4 regions of the Streptomyces sp. NPDC058291 genome follow, and region 3 is predicted to be linked to each of the others. Evidence: riboswitches for the same ligand, from Rfam matches in the RefSeq annotation. Region 3 holds a riboswitch; each other region holds the start of a gene.

Region 1 (3,555 bases), on a different contig from region 3:
CCCGCACGAGGTGCTGGGCGGCCTCCGTGATGAAGGGGACCTCACTCTTGGTGGCTTCGAGCAAGCCTTCCTCGACAGCCGCCAATCCGGCCTGGACATCGGCTTCCAGAGCCTGGTCCCGCACGCTCAGCCCGAACGGCCCGACGACGGTCACGAGGGGTCTCCTGTCTGCTGGTGTCCACTGGCGATTACGCGGTTTGTCGATAGGTCGCTGCCCTCACTCAAGTCAGCGTATCCGGTCACGTTTCGATCACCGATAGCCCCCACGTCCCCCAGGCTCGAATGGACTCGCCCAGCGGGTGCCTCCCTCAGGCCGGGCGGTACCGGATTACACCCGCTAAGTTCCTGATCAGCTCATATGCACGGACATCCATCGGATTACCCGGGAGTAGCGTTTCATGCTCGCGGCCCCCCGGCACCGCAGCCGCCGCGGGAACGGCCGACCCCGGAACCCGGTACTCCGCCCCGGCCCCGCCCACGACCCAGGCGTCCGGGCGCCCGGTCCCTTCCGGGCGTCCGGTCCTTCCGGGCCGTCCGGGTCCTTCCGGGCATCCAGATGTCCAGACGTCCCGGCGTCCAGGCGTCCGGGCATCCAGACGTCCCGGCGTCCAGGCGTCCAGACGTCCGGGCATCCAGACGTCCCGGCGTCCAGGCGCATACCGAAGCTTCCGCGCCTCCGCCCTCCCGCATCCGGGACCGGCGGCACGCCCCTCACCCCCGCGCCCTCCGGACCGCCTCGTTCCGGCCCACGCCCTCACCGCACCCCTCACCCGCTTCACCCCGTCCGGCGTGACGACTATCACGTGCGCACCGCGGATCCCGCTCCCCCAGATGCGACTCGAGTCCGAAAGGACGGGGCGCGGGCGACGCCGAGCCGGGTGGCGCGAGACGGCGACGGAGACGTCAGCTCATCCCCGCTCGTTTAAGCATGAGTTGGGCTTAATGCCCGTTTCGCCGCCCTTGTGGAGGCTGGTGAGTTGGCTCACTCGGCCGGGCCGGTCCCCGTCCACCCCTCCTTCACCGATCCTCACCGATCCTCCGCATCCCTCAAGCAAGTTGACGCTTTGCACCCACAAAGGATCAAGCACCCCATAGGCCACAGACCAAGGTCAATAGGGGTGATCTGTGAATCCGCTACTTGTTCCGGACATGTGCTCTCGCATACGTTCCCGGCCTGTCGGGCGGACGCCTAATCCTGCCGCCGCCCATGACACCCATCGATAACGCACGGCAGGAGCGGGGGAACCAGGTAAGTCGCCGCAGCGGGTGTTCCTAACATCCCGGATTTTCCGGATGTTTCGGACATGCGCTTGCGGCTCGGGGTGAAGTCGCGACCGTCGAGGACGCGACCGGGCAGCTCCCCGCCCGAACCCGACAGCTCACCTCGCAGGCGCTGGAGAGGAAATTCGTCATGCCCGCTGCCGCTCACCGCCGCACTCGCACCGCCCGCCTCGCCCGCAAGCTCGCCGTCGCCGGCACCGGAGTCGCCGTGCTGGCGCTCCCGCTGATCGGAGCCACCGGAGCCTCCGCCGCGACCCCGACCGTCGCCACCGCCTCCAGCCTGGGATACGCCAACAACCTCGACGGGTGGATCCGCGCCTCGCTCCACGTCATGGCGCAGCACGGCATCCCGGGGACGTACAACGGCATCTACCGCAACGTCATCCGCGAGTCCTCCGGCAACCCCTACGCCATCAACCTCTGGGACTCCAACGCAGCCGCGGGCATCCCGTCCAAGGGGCTGCTGCAGGTCATCGACCCGACCTTCCGCGCCTACCACGTCGACGGCACGTCCTGGGACTCCTACGACCCGGTCGCGAACATCACCGCCGCCTGCAATTACGCGGCCGCGCGCTACGGCTCCATCGACAACGTCTTCAGCGCGTACTGACGGGGCCTGGGCTCACGGAAACAGTCTTTCGAGGACGACGGCCACGCCGTCGTCCTCGTTCGACGTCGTGACCTCGTCGGCCACCGCCTTGAGTTCGGGGTGCGCGTTGGCCATCGCGACCCCGCGCGCGGCCCAGTCGAACATGGGGATGTCGTTGGGCATGTCCCCGAAGGCGACGGTGTCCTCGGGCCGCAGACCCAGGTGTTCGGCGGCCAGGGCCAGTCCCGTCGCCTTGGTGACGCCGCAGGGCTGGAGCTCCACCGTGCCCGGCCCCGACATGGTGACGGTGGCGAGCGAGCCGACCACCGAGCGGGCCGTCGCCGCCAACTCGTCGTCGGACAGGAACGGGTGGCGCAGCAGCACCTTGCTGATCGGCTCGCACCACAAGTCGTCGCGATGGCCGACGCGCAGGGCGGGCAGCGTGGGGTGCGGCATCCGGTAGCCCGGCTCGATGAGCGTCAGCCCGTCGACGCCGTCCTGGTCGACGGCCGCGTACAGCTGCCCCACCTCCGCCTCGATCTTGCCGAGCGCGGTCTCCGCCAGTTCCCGGTCCAGGGTGACCGACCACAGCAGGCGGTCCGCGCCGGCGTCGTACAACTGCGCGCCCTGTCCGCACACCGCGAGCCCCCTGCTGTGCAGACGGTCGAGCAGCGACCGCACGCGGGGCGCGGGGCGGCCCGTCACCACCAGGTGGCGTGCGCCGGCGACCGCCACCCGCGCGAGCGCGTCGAGCGACCGGTCGGAGAACGTGTCGTCGCCGCGGAGCAGCGTTCCGTCCAGGTCGGTGGCGATGAGGGAGTACGCGGTGCGCGCGGCATATGCGAGGGGTGCGGCCATGATCAGAGAATACGGATGCCGCACCCCTCCGGTTCGACGCCGCCCGAACAGCGGCCAAGTCCTTCCCTGTTCTGTCAACTCCCCTTCGTTGACTGACACGTTGTGGTTGACGGCTGGATCAAAGCAACGGTTTTCTGCCAGATCGCCGACTGTGCCCGTGCGCCAGGACACCAGGTACGCCGGTACCTGGCAGCGGACGGTTTCACGCGCTCTTGCCTCGTCCGCCTCGAGGGCGTCGTCCGCCTTCTCCGCCTCGACGGTCCCGTCCCGTGTCGCTTCGCCGAGGTCGGCCGTAACGTGTGGCGCGGCTCGACGCACCCGCGCGACATCCGCCCGGCGTCCGGCGAGCACACCAGGCGAGCACCAAGAGCGCACGAAAGAGAGGCAGTACCCGATGCCCCCCTTCGACCTTGCCGAGGGCGATCCCTTCGGTCCGCACAACCTGCCGTACGGCGTCTTCTCGCTGCCGGGCTCCGCGGAGCGCACCGTCGGCGTCCGGCTCGGCGGCCACGTCCTCGACGCGGGAGCCGCGGCCCGCGCGCTCGGCTCGCCGCACGCCGGGCTGCTCGCCGCGCCGAACCTGAACCCACTGCTGGCGGCGGGCCGCACGGTCTGGACGCAGGTGCGCCGAGAGCTGACGGAGTGGGTGACGAGCCCGTCGCACCGCGCCGCCGTCGAGCCGCTGTTCCGTCCCCTCTCGGCGGTGACCCTGCACCTCCCGTTCGAGGTCGCCGACTACGTCGACTTCTACTCCTCCGAGCACCACGCGCGAAACGTCGGAGCGATCTTCCGCCCGGACACCGCCGACACCCTGCTGCCCAACTGGA
Region 2 (3,555 bases), on a different contig from region 3:
CATGAACTCCTGGATGTCCACGTTGGAGTCGGCGTGCGAACCGCCGTTCAGGATGTTCATCATCGGCACCGGCAGCAGGTGCGCGTTGGGGCCGCCCAGGTAGCGGAAGAGCGGGAGGTCGCTGGCCTCGGAGGCGGCGTGGGCGACGGCGAGGGAGACGCCGAGGATGGCGTTGGCGCCGAGCGAGCCCTTGTTGTCGGTGGCGTCCAGGTCGAACATGGCCTGGTCGATCAGCCGCTGCTCGGTGGCGTCGTAGCCGACGAGCTCCGGGCCGATCTGCTCGATGACGGCGAGGACGGCCTTCTCGACGCCCTTGCCGTGGTAACGGTTGGGGTCGCCGTCGCGGAGCTCGATGGCCTCGAAGGCGCCGGTGGAAGCGCCGGACGGAACGGCGGCACGACCCGTGCTGCCGTCGTCGAGGCCGACCTCGACCTCGACCGTGGGGTTGCCTCGGGAGTCCAGGATTTCCCGGGCTACGACGACGTCGATGGACGGCACGAGCATCTCCTTCTTGGGATGTGACGCTGGTTGTGCGGGGCCCGCGGGCCAGGACGGCCTCGGATGAGCCTTGCGACTAGAGCCTAACCGCCCCCGGGCCGTCGGCAGCCGACCGACCGTCCCGTGGACAGACAGACCGTACCTATTGTTCACGCCCGGAACAAAGGGGGTGGCCGAGAAAGTTGCCGGGGGACGGCGAACGAGCAAAGAGAAACCCCGCTCCGGTGCGTACGGGGGAACACGCACCGGAGCGGGGAGCCCGTGGGGACGGGGGGCGACCCTCACGAGGTCTTCAGTGTGCCGACCTCGGTTGTGAGGGCGCTGTGGTCTCTCGGGGAGCCGGGTGTCACTTCAGGTGCAGCTGCTGCCCCGGGAAGATGAGGTTCGCGTCCTCGACGATGTCCTTGTTCAGCTCGAACAGCTTGTGCCAGCCGCCCTTGACCTTGTGCTTCTCGGCGATGGAGCTGAGCGTGTCGCCCTTGACGACCTTGTACTCGCCGTCGCCCTTCTTGACCTTCTCGCCGGTCGGGGTGGTGACCGTCTTGGAGGCCGCCGGGCGGTCGGTGGAGCGGGAGGCGCTCTGCTTCTCCGTCGAGCGGGTGCTGCTGCCGCTGTTCGACGAGCTGGAGGAGCCCGAGGAGCCGGAGGAGTTGGAGCCCGAGGAGCTGGAGGAGTCGGCGCTGCTGCTGTTGTAGGCGGCGCCGGACAGGCCCGTGCCGCAGACCGGCCAGGCGCCCTTGCCCTGGGAGGCGAGCACCTTCTCGGCGACGGCGATCTGCTGCGACTTGGAGGCCTGGTTGGCCTGCGCGGCGTACTGCGTGCCGCCGTACGCGGCCCAGGTCGAGGCGGAGAACTGCAGGCCGCCGTAGTAGCCGTTGCCGGTGTTGATGGACCAGTTGCCGCCGGACTCGCACTGGGCGACCGTGTCCCACTCGGAGGTGGTGGCGGCGGAGGCGTTGCCGGCCGCCATCAGCGGAGCGGCGATGGCGACACCGGTGACGCCGGCCAGAGCGGCGGCGCGGGTGGCCTTGGACGGACGACGGTGCTTGCCCTTGGCGGAAAACAGCATGGTGGATCCCCTCACCGACGCCTACGAGGTGAGCTGTCGGGTTCGGGCCGTGTGAGTTGCCCGGTCACTCCTCCGTGGGAGCCGTGCTCCCTGGAGGGGTGACTTCACCCCAAGCCGGACCAGCCTCGACAGCCGGCGCCGGCGCTTACCTTGGGTCCCCCGCTCCTGCCTACGGCGCTTGACGCGACGACTGTTCCCGGGCCGCCACTGGCAGGATTCGGCGTTGCGACGACCGGGGCTCGGGTTGCCGAGCGGCCTCGACCGTAGACACGTGATCCGCCGAATTTCAAAGACGATCAGGGCTTCTGAGACTCATCCCACACTTTCACCAAACCGGACATTCGGCGCGAAGCGTGACGTGAACTCCCGCTGTTTTTACCGGGTTTTGCGCCCTATTGGACCCCTGTGTCGAGGGTCTGACCGGGGGTGATGTCGCTCGGGTCGCCGCCGATGAGGTCCTTGTTCTCGGCATAGAGGGCGCGCCATCCGCCGTCGAGGCCAAGGGAGTCGGCGATGGAGACGAGCGAGTCGCCCTCCCGGACGACGTAGGTGGCCGCGGCGTGCCGGCCGCCGCCGGCGGTGGCGACGGTGGCGACTCCGTTCGTCGAAAGGTCCGTGACGCCCTTGGTCGTGCTCTCCTCGGCGGTGGACCCGCGGTGCCGGCCGGAGCCGAGGGAGCCGGTGTCGACGAGGCTCCAAGAGCCCACTTCCTGGCCCGACTTGTCCGAGTCGTCCGCTTCCGGGGTGACCGTGGGCGAGCCGTCGGCCGCCCGTCCGCCGCCCGCGTCGGCCGAGCCCTTGCCCGCACCGGAGCCGATGGAGTCGTCCGCGGCGGCGGAGGAAGAGGGCGAAGAGGACGAAGGGGACCCCGAGGGCGAACCAGAGGGATCGGCGGACGAGTCGGACGATCCCGTCGAGGCGGACGGACCGTCGCCCGACGCGTCGGAGGAGCCCGACGGGTCCGGGGAGGACGACGGGCCCGAGGACCCCGACAGCCCCTTGGTGAGGTCGGACAGTCCGGAGGAGGACGAGCCGGAGGAGCCGTCCGCGAGGCCCGTGTCCACGTCCAGCGCGCCGTTGTCCTTGGTGAGGCCGGAGGTCAGCCCGCAGGTCCCCCACGCGCCGACGCCGTCGGCCGCGAGCACCTTCTGCGCCACCGCGATCTGCTGGTTGCGGCTGGCCAGATCGGGCCTGGCCGCGTAGTCGAGCCCTCCGTACGCCTCCCAGTCCTGCTGGCTGAGACTCAGGCCTCCGTACTCGCCGCCGCCCTTGTCGGCGCTCCACGAGCCACCGGTCTCGCACTGCGCCACCTTGTCCCACACCGTGCCGTCGGCTGCGCTCGCGCCGGAGGCGGCCAGCAGCGGGATGGCGATGGCGGAGCCGGTCACTCCGGCCGCGACGAGGAGGGCCGGAGCCTGACGGGGGCGACGGTGTCGACCGTTCCCGGAGAGCATGCGAGGGGCCTTTCTCTGGACAGCAGTACCGGCGCGGCGACCCGAGACCGGCCCGTCGCGCTGACGAGTGAACGTATCGGCAGACGATCACTTGTCACAAGTTCATGCCGCGCAGATCACGTGAAGATCACAGAGTTGAGGAGTGGTCACCTTTGCTCCGCTGAACGGTCACACTCCGGCTGACATCCGGTCAGATTTGCTCGGATCGCGTCTCCGACCGCCGCGGCGCGAACTCCACCGGCAACGTGCGCAGTCCCCGCATGATGAGTCCGCCCCGCCACCTCAACTCGGCCGGATCGGACGCCAGTCGGAGGTCGGGCAGCCGGGTGAGGAGGGTGGCCAGCGCGGTTCGGCCCTCCAGCCGGGCCAGCGGGGCGCCCAGGCAGTAGTGGATGCCGTGGCCGTAACCGAGGTGCTGGTTGTCACGGCGGGAGAGGTCGAGCACGTCGGGGTCGGTGAAGCGCGCCGGGTCACGGTCGGCCGCCGCGAGGACGACGAGGACGGGATCGCCGGGCGCGATGTCCTGTCCGCCGA
Region 3 (3,555 bases):
GCTGAAGCCCCTCGCGGACCACGTGCACGGCCTGGGGATGCAGTTCGGCATCTGGGTCGAGCCCGAGATGGTCAACCCGGACAGCGACCTGTACCGGGCGCATCCCGACTGGGTGCAGTTCCAACCGGGACGAAAGCGGACGGAGTTCCGCAATCAGCTCATGCTGAACCTCGCCCGCGAGGACGTCCAGGAGTACCTCTGGCAGCAGCTCGACGCATTGCTGTCCAGTGCGCCGATCGACTACGTCAAGTGGGACTTCAACCGCTGCTTCACCGACGCCGGCTGGCCCGAGGACCCCTACCCGCAGCGCCTCTGGGTCGACCACGTGCGAGCCCTGTACCGACTGCTGGACCGGCTGCGGGCCGCCCACCCGGGCGTCGCCTTCGAGTCCTGCTCGGGCGGCGGCGGGCGGATCGACCTCGGCATCATGAGCCGCACCGACCAGGTGTGGACCTCCGACAACACCGACCCCCTCGACCGGCTCGACATCCAGCACGGCTTCAGTCAGATCCACCCGGCGCGGGTCATGGCCGCATGGGTCACCGACAGCCCCAACACCCAGCTCAACGGCCGGGTGAGCTCGCTGCGCTTCCGGTTCGTCAGCGCGATGGCGGGGGTGCTCGGGGTCGGCGGCGACCTCTCCGAGTGGAGCGACGAGGAGCTTGCCGAGGCGCGTCGATGGGTGGATCTCTACAAGGAGATCCGGCCGCTCGTGCAGCACGGCGATCTCTACCGGCTGCGTCCCCCCACGGGCGGGCTGAGCGCCGTGCAGTACGTGCGCGGCGACGAGAGCGTGGTCCTCGCCTGGCTGCAGGCCCAGCGGTTCGGCGAGCCCGTCCCGGCGCTGCGGCTGCGCGGACTCGACCCGACGGCGTCGTACGAATGCCGTGAAACGGGCGAAGTGCACCGGGGTGCCGTTCTGCTGCATCACGGATTGCGTGCCGAGCTGCGGGGCGATCTCGATGCGACGGTTATCCGCCTGCGTCGCATCTGAGTTATCTGTCCGAAATGGATCCTTCGTTCCAACTCGACCTTAAATAGGGAGACCTGGAGGGGCATCACGTGAGCAGCGTCATATTCGTGACCGTACGTCGCCGGTCATGTTCACGTAATGCGCATGCTTTTCCGGGCCCCTTGGTGATAACCGAGCATTCCGTTTAACGCAGTGTGACCACGGATTCCCCCGGGGGATCAAGAGAAACCTGTGAACAGCACAACCTCTGCTTGTCCCCGTGCGTCTGGGTCGCTTACGTTCCACACCAATCCGGACGGACGCCGAATCCTGCCACCGCCCGGATCCCGCACACTCACCCGTGCATGGCAGGAGCGGGGGACCCACAGGCACAACCGCCTGTTCCGGTCTCCGGAACAGGCTCGGGGTAAAGCCGCGTCTCGGCGCGGCCGGGCATCTCCAGCCCGCACCCGACAGCTCACCTCGCAGGCGCCGGAGAGGAATTCGTCATGCCCGCGAAGGGTAAGCACCGCCGTCCGAAGACTCAGCGCTTCACCCGTTCCATAGCCGTCGCCGGAACCGGCGGCGCCGCGCTCGCCCTCCCGCTGATGGGCGCGTCCGGCGCCCACGCGGCCGCCCCGGAGGCGGTTGCGCAGACCTCCGCCCGGCCGGTCGCGCAGACGGTGTCGGAAAAGACCGTCCAGGCCGCCGAAGTGACCCGCAAGACCGCCACCGGGACGACGTACACCGTGCGGTCCGGCGACTACCTCTCGAAGATCGCGGACGAGCAGCACGTCAGCGGCGGCTGGCAGCGGCTCTACCAGGACAACCGCACGGCCGTCGGCGACGACCCGTCGCTGATCCACCCCGGCCTCAAGCTGTCGATCGGCAAGAAGGCCGCGACCGGCGGCCACAAGTCGTCCGGCTCGTCCTCGTCGTCGGCCTCCAAGAGTTCGTCGTCCAAGGCCTCGCAGTCCTCGGCTTCCTCGAAGTCCTCCGTCGCGAAGACGTCCGCCTCCTCGTCCTCCTCGAAGGCGACCCAGGCCGCCGAGAGCAGCTCCGACGGCTTCGCCCTGCCCGTGGCCGGCGCCGCCATCGGCACGCCGTACCACCAGTCGGGCAGCATGTGGTCCAGCGGCTACCACACCGGTGTGGACTTCGTCGTCCCGACCGGCACCTCGCTGAAGGCCGTGGGCGCGGGCACCGTCGTGTCCGCGGGCTGGGGCGGCGCGTACGGCAACCAGGTCGTCATCAGGCTCGCCGACGGCTACTACGCCCAGTACGCCCACCTCTCCCAGCTCTCCGTCTCGGCCGGCCAGACCGTGACCGCGGGCCAGCAGGTCGGCCTGTCCGGGGCGACCGGCAACGTGACCGGCCCGCACCTGCACTTCGAGATCCGCACCACGCCGGACTACGGCTCGGACGTGGACCCGATCGCCTACCTGCGCTCGCACGGCGTCGCCGTCGGCTGACCCCCCCCGACTGCCCCCGCCTGACACGCAGTCGAAGGCCGGACCCCGATCGAAGATCCGGGGCCCGGCCTTCGGCGTGTCCGGACTCCGGCCCCGGGCGGGTCGGGCCCGCAGGGCTCGCCGGTCTCCCGGGGCCGAACCGCGGCCGACCGTGATCGTTTCATTGCGGTCCTGTGGCGGGCCGGGCCGGCGCATCGACAAACGGTGGAGGCGCCATCACAGTGGTCGTGCCGGGGAAAGCGCTTTCCCGCGCTTCGACCTCCCACCGAAGGAGCCGCATCCCGTGACGACCACGCGCAGAGCGTTCGCAGCCCTCGCCGCCGGTGCGGCCCTGGGGGCCCTCGCCCCCGCGGCCGACGCCGGCGCCGCACCACGCCGACGACGACGCCGGCTCATCGCCCACGACGACTTCCGCCACGGTCTGCGTCAGTGGGCCGTGGAGCTGGAGCAGGGCGGGACCGTCACGGCCTCCCGCGGCGCCCTGGAGATCGACGTGCCCGCCGGGGCCACGATCTGGTTCAGGCGGCCGTTCGCAGGGCCCTACGTCCTCGAATACGTCGCCACGCCCGTCGCCGCGGGCGGGGTCAACGACCGGGTGTCCGACCTCAACACCTTCTGGAACGCCGTCGACGTCCGTTCCCCGGACGACCTCTTCGCCACCCCGCGCGGCGGCGCCCTCGCCGAGTACGACCAGCTCAAGACGTACTACGCCGGCTACGGCGCCAACTCCAACACCACGACCCGGCTGCGCCGTTACGTCGGCCGGGCCGGAGTGCGGCCGCTGGTCTTCGACTACACCGAGCCGCTGCTCGTGCCCAACGCCCCGCACCACGTCAGGATCGTCTCCGACGGCCCGGTCGTGCGATGGTGGAACAACGGGCGGCTCGTCTTCGACTGGACGGACCCCGAGCCGTACACGGAAGGGCACTTCGCGTTCCGCACCACCTGGAGCCATTTCCGGATCGACGACTTCCGGGCGTGGTCGCTTATTCCCTGATGGGCCAACTCTTGAGGAGTGGCTTATCTCACCGACCGTCAATTGCTTCCTACGGTCGCGTAAGTCACATTCGAAGGTGAATCATGCACTGCTGTGGCAGACGATTCGAAGAGTGACAACAGATCAGTGATCGG
Region 4 (3,555 bases), on a different contig from region 3:
GCAGCGGAAATAATCTCCCGCGAATTATCCCCTTCTTTGTATACGGCCCCCGTGTTAATGCCGCAGACCCGACATGTTTACGGGAGGTTGCGAAGTTCTCACACGGTCGGCGCGGTCCGCTGCGCCGGAAAAGCGCAGCCGGTGCGCCGACGTCGAACGCTCGGTGTGCAGCGCCGTGATCGTCCGGGCGCGCTCCCCGTCCCCGCGCGTCACCGCGTCCACGATCGCGCCGTGCTCCGCCCAGGACTCCACCGGGTCCGCCGGGGCGTCCACCGTGTACATCCAGGCGATCTTGTGACGCAGCTGGGTGAGCATCGAGGTCAGGGCGGGGCTTCCGGAGGCCTGGGCGAGCGTCTCGTGGAACCAGCCTCCCAAGGAGCGCAGATCGTCGCTGCTGCCCCTTCTGGCCCGCTCCTGGCCCAGCCGGACGAGCCCGCGCAACACCTTCAGGTGGGCCTCGGTGCGCCGCTGGGCGGCCCGGGAGGCGCCGAACGGCTCCAGCAGCATCCGCATCTCCAGCAGGTCGCCGGCCTCCTGCTCGGTCGGCTCGGCCACGCACGCGCCCGCGTGCCGCCGCGTGACCACGAAGCCCTCGGCCTCCAGCGTGCGCAGCGCCTCCCGGACGGGAACACGGGAGACGCCGTAGCGGCGGGCGAGGAGTTCCTCGGTGAGGCGGCTGCCGCGCTCGTAGACACCCGCGACGATGTCGTCCCGGACGGCCGTGCACACCGAGTGCGCCGGAATACGCATGACGGACCTCCGCCTTAATCCCCGTGAAACGTCGACGATTGACGTGCGTTCAGCGACTCTATTGCAATGAACGGGAATTTCCGATGGCGGGCCGGAATCCATGGATATTTTTTGGACAGCATGCCCCGGGAAACGGTAAAGCCCCGGCCGAAGGGCCGGGGCCGGACGATCTGCCGTCAGGCGTCGTCAGACGTTCACGCCGTGCCCGCGGAGATAGGCGACGGGGTCCATGTCCGAGCCGTACTCCGGGGTGGTGCGGGCCTCGAAGTGCAGATGCGGGCCGGTGACGTTGCCGGTGGCGCCGGAGAGCGCGATGCGCTGTCCCGGGGTGACCTGCTGTCCCACCGACACCTCGATGGACGACAGGTGGCCGTACTGGGTGTACGTCCCGTCGTTCATCCGGATGACCACCTGGTTGCCGTACGCCCCGCCCCAGCCGGTCTCGACCACGGTGCCGGAGCCGACCGCGTGCACGGTGGTGCCGCTGGCGGCGTGGAAGTCGATGCCGGTGTGGCTGCCGGAGGACCACAGCGAGCTGCTGGCCTGGTAGCCGGTGGAGACGTAGGAGCCGGTGATCGGCATCACGAAGGTGTTCAGGCGCCTGCGCTCGGCCTCGCGAGCGGCACGCACGCGTGCCTCGCGCTCCTCGACGGCCTTCTTGGCGGCGGCCTGGCGGGCGGCCTCCTCGAAGGCGGCCTGCTTCTGTACGGCGACCTGGTCGTCGAGCTGCTCGACGACGGCCTCGCCGGCGGTGACGACGGGGATCAGGCCGGTCTGCTCGGGGGTGGGCTCGGCGGCGAAGGCCGGGGCGGAGGCGACGGTCGCCATCACGCCGGTGGTGGTGAGGGCCGCGACGCCCGCCGCGCGGGCGGTGGTGCGCTGCATCCGGCTGGGCCGACGATGCTTCCCGGTGGCGCAGGTGAACGCCATGAAGTCAGGGGTGTCCTTTCCTTCCCTCTCGCCTACCGGGTTAGCTGACGGGTTCGGAGCAGGAAGGTCTCCTACGGACCCCCTCGCCTTCGCGCGGGCGTCCGATTCACCCCAGGGACTTCACAAGTGGGTCCCCGGCTCCCCTGGCTCGCGCCATGCGGGGACTCGGCGATGACTGTCCGGTGCCGCGGCTGCGGCGCACTGCCTGACGAACAGCCCGGATGACGCTAAACGGCCCGGGTTTCCCTCCTCAAACGAATCCCGGTTTTTGTAGCGCATCCCACAGGGCAGATGGGGGACTCCGCCGCAATTCGGACACATCACGGGTTCAATTCCCTCACACGGAGGCCCTGGTGACGCTTGCGTCGACCAGGGCCCCCACACGCGCGTGCCGTTGCCGGACTACTCCGCGGAGACGACCTTCACCTCGCCGATGCCGAGGGCCTCGACCGGCTCCCTGATCTGTGCCGCGTCACCCACCAGGACCGTCACCAACCGGTCCACCGGGAAGGCGTTCACGGCGGCCGCGGTGGCCTCCACCGTGCCCGTCGCCGTCAGTTGCCGGTACAGCGTCGCCTGGAAGTCGTCGGGCAGGTGCTGTTCCACCTGGTCTGCGAGCGTGCCCGCCACAGCCGCGGCGGTCTCGAACTTCAGCGGCGCCACCCCGACCAGGTTCTGCACGGCCACGTCCCGCTCGGCGTCGGTCAGGCCGTCGGCGGCGAGGGTGCGCAGCACCTTCCACAGGTCGTCCAGCGCGGGACCGGTGTTGGGGGTGTCCACCGAGCCGCTGATGGCGAGCATCGCCGCGCCCGAGCCGTCCGGGGCGGACCGCAGGACCTGCCCGAAGGCGCGCACGCCGTAGGTGTAGCCCTTCTCCTCCCGCAGGACCCGGTCCAGGCGGGAGGTGAGGGTGCCGCCGAGGCAGTACGTGCCGAGCACCTGGGCGGGCCACACGCGGTCGTGCCGGTCGGGGCCGATCCGGCCGATCAGCAACTGCGTCTGGACGGCGCCGGGGCGGTCCACGATGACGACCCGGCCGGCGTCGTCGGCGGTCACCGGCGGCACCGGCCGCGGCTCTGCCGAGGAGCCCGTCCAGGCGCCCAGGGTGTCGTCCAGGAGCGCCTTGAGGTCGACTCCGGTGAGGTCGCCGACGACGACGGCGGTGGCCGTGGCCGGGCGGACGTGCCGGTCGTAGAAGGCGCGGACGGCGGCCGAGTCGATCTTCTCGACCGTCTCCGCGGTGCCCTGGCGCGGGCGCGACATGCGCGCGGTGGCCGGGAACAGCTCCTTGGAGAGCTCCTTGGCGGCGCGCCGGGCGGGGTTGGCCAGCTCGTGCGGGATCTCGTCCAGACGGTTGCGGACGAGGCGCTCCACCTCGCTGTCGGCGAACGCGGGTGCCCGCAGCGCGTCGGCGAGCAGACCGAGGCCCTTGGCCAGGCGCGAGGCCGGCACCTCGAGACTGAGGCGGACGCCGGGGTGGTCGGCGTGCGCGTCCAGAGTGGCGCCGCAGCGCTCCAGTTCGGCGGCGAAATCCTCGGCGGAGTGCTTGTCGGTGCCCTCGGAGAAGGCGCGCGCCATGATCGTGGCGATGCCGTCGAGACCGGCCGGCTCGGCGTCCAGGGGCGCGTCGAGGATGACCTCGACGGCCACGACCTGCTGGCCGGGACGGTGGCAGTGCAGCACGGTCAGGCCGTTGTCCAGCGTGCCGCGCTCGGGCGCCGGAAACGCCCACGGCTTGGCCTCGCCCGCCGCGGGCTGGGGGTGGAAGTCCATCGTGGCGAGCTCGGTCACCGGGCCGCCTCCTCGTTCTCGTCCTGGTCGGCGGGGGCTTCGGCGGCGGTCGGCTCGTAGACGAGCACCGCGCGGTTGTCGGGG

The links. A riboswitch is a leader RNA that binds a small molecule or an ion and turns the genes downstream of it on or off. The one in region 3 is predicted to bind cyclic di-AMP.
Region 1: another riboswitch for cyclic di-AMP. It lies ahead of ACFVYK_RS06655 (transglycosylase SLT domain-containing protein); the one in region 3 lies ahead of ACFVYK_RS36980 (peptidoglycan DD-metalloendopeptidase family protein).
Region 2: another riboswitch for cyclic di-AMP. It lies ahead of ACFVYK_RS30830 (transglycosylase family protein); the one in region 3 lies ahead of ACFVYK_RS36980 (peptidoglycan DD-metalloendopeptidase family protein).
Region 4: another riboswitch for cyclic di-AMP. It lies ahead of ACFVYK_RS14105 (M23 family metallopeptidase); the one in region 3 lies ahead of ACFVYK_RS36980 (peptidoglycan DD-metalloendopeptidase family protein).

What each region holds. Positions count from the first base shown of each region.
Region 1 is NZ_JBHVYK010000009.1:19,760-23,314, forward strand. It holds gene ACFVYK_RS06650 (polyprenyl synthetase family protein) at 1-154, opposite strand, end outside; cyclic di-AMP (ydaO/yuaA leader) riboswitch at 1,187-1,408, shown strand; gene ACFVYK_RS06655 (transglycosylase SLT domain-containing protein) at 1,412-1,891, shown strand; gene ACFVYK_RS06660 (HAD family hydrolase) at 1,904-2,728, opposite strand; gene fahA (fumarylacetoacetase) at 3,123-3,555, shown strand, end outside.
Region 2 is NZ_JBHVYK010000084.1:22,759-26,313, reverse strand. It holds gene eno (phosphopyruvate hydratase) at 1-504, opposite strand, end outside; gene ACFVYK_RS30830 (transglycosylase family protein) at 845-1,567, opposite strand; cyclic di-AMP (ydaO/yuaA leader) riboswitch at 1,571-1,754, opposite strand; gene ACFVYK_RS30825 (transglycosylase family protein) at 1,960-3,021, opposite strand; gene ACFVYK_RS30820 (cytochrome P450) at 3,212-3,555, opposite strand, start outside.
Region 3 is NZ_JBHVYK010000145.1:916-4,470, reverse strand. It holds gene ACFVYK_RS36985 (alpha-galactosidase) at 1-994, shown strand, start outside; cyclic di-AMP (ydaO/yuaA leader) riboswitch at 1,264-1,457, shown strand; gene ACFVYK_RS36980 (peptidoglycan DD-metalloendopeptidase family protein) at 1,462-2,424, shown strand; gene ACFVYK_RS36975 (DUF6250 domain-containing protein) at 2,708-3,421, shown strand; gene ACFVYK_RS36970 (SGNH/GDSL hydrolase family protein) at 3,548-3,555, shown strand, end outside.
Region 4 is NZ_JBHVYK010000022.1:27,274-30,828, forward strand. It holds gene ACFVYK_RS14100 (GntR family transcriptional regulator) at 55-750, opposite strand; gene ACFVYK_RS14105 (M23 family metallopeptidase) at 937-1,680, opposite strand; cyclic di-AMP (ydaO/yuaA leader) riboswitch at 1,695-1,861, opposite strand; gene ACFVYK_RS14110 (M16 family metallopeptidase) at 2,083-3,471, opposite strand; gene ACFVYK_RS14115 (M16 family metallopeptidase) at 3,468-3,555, opposite strand, start outside.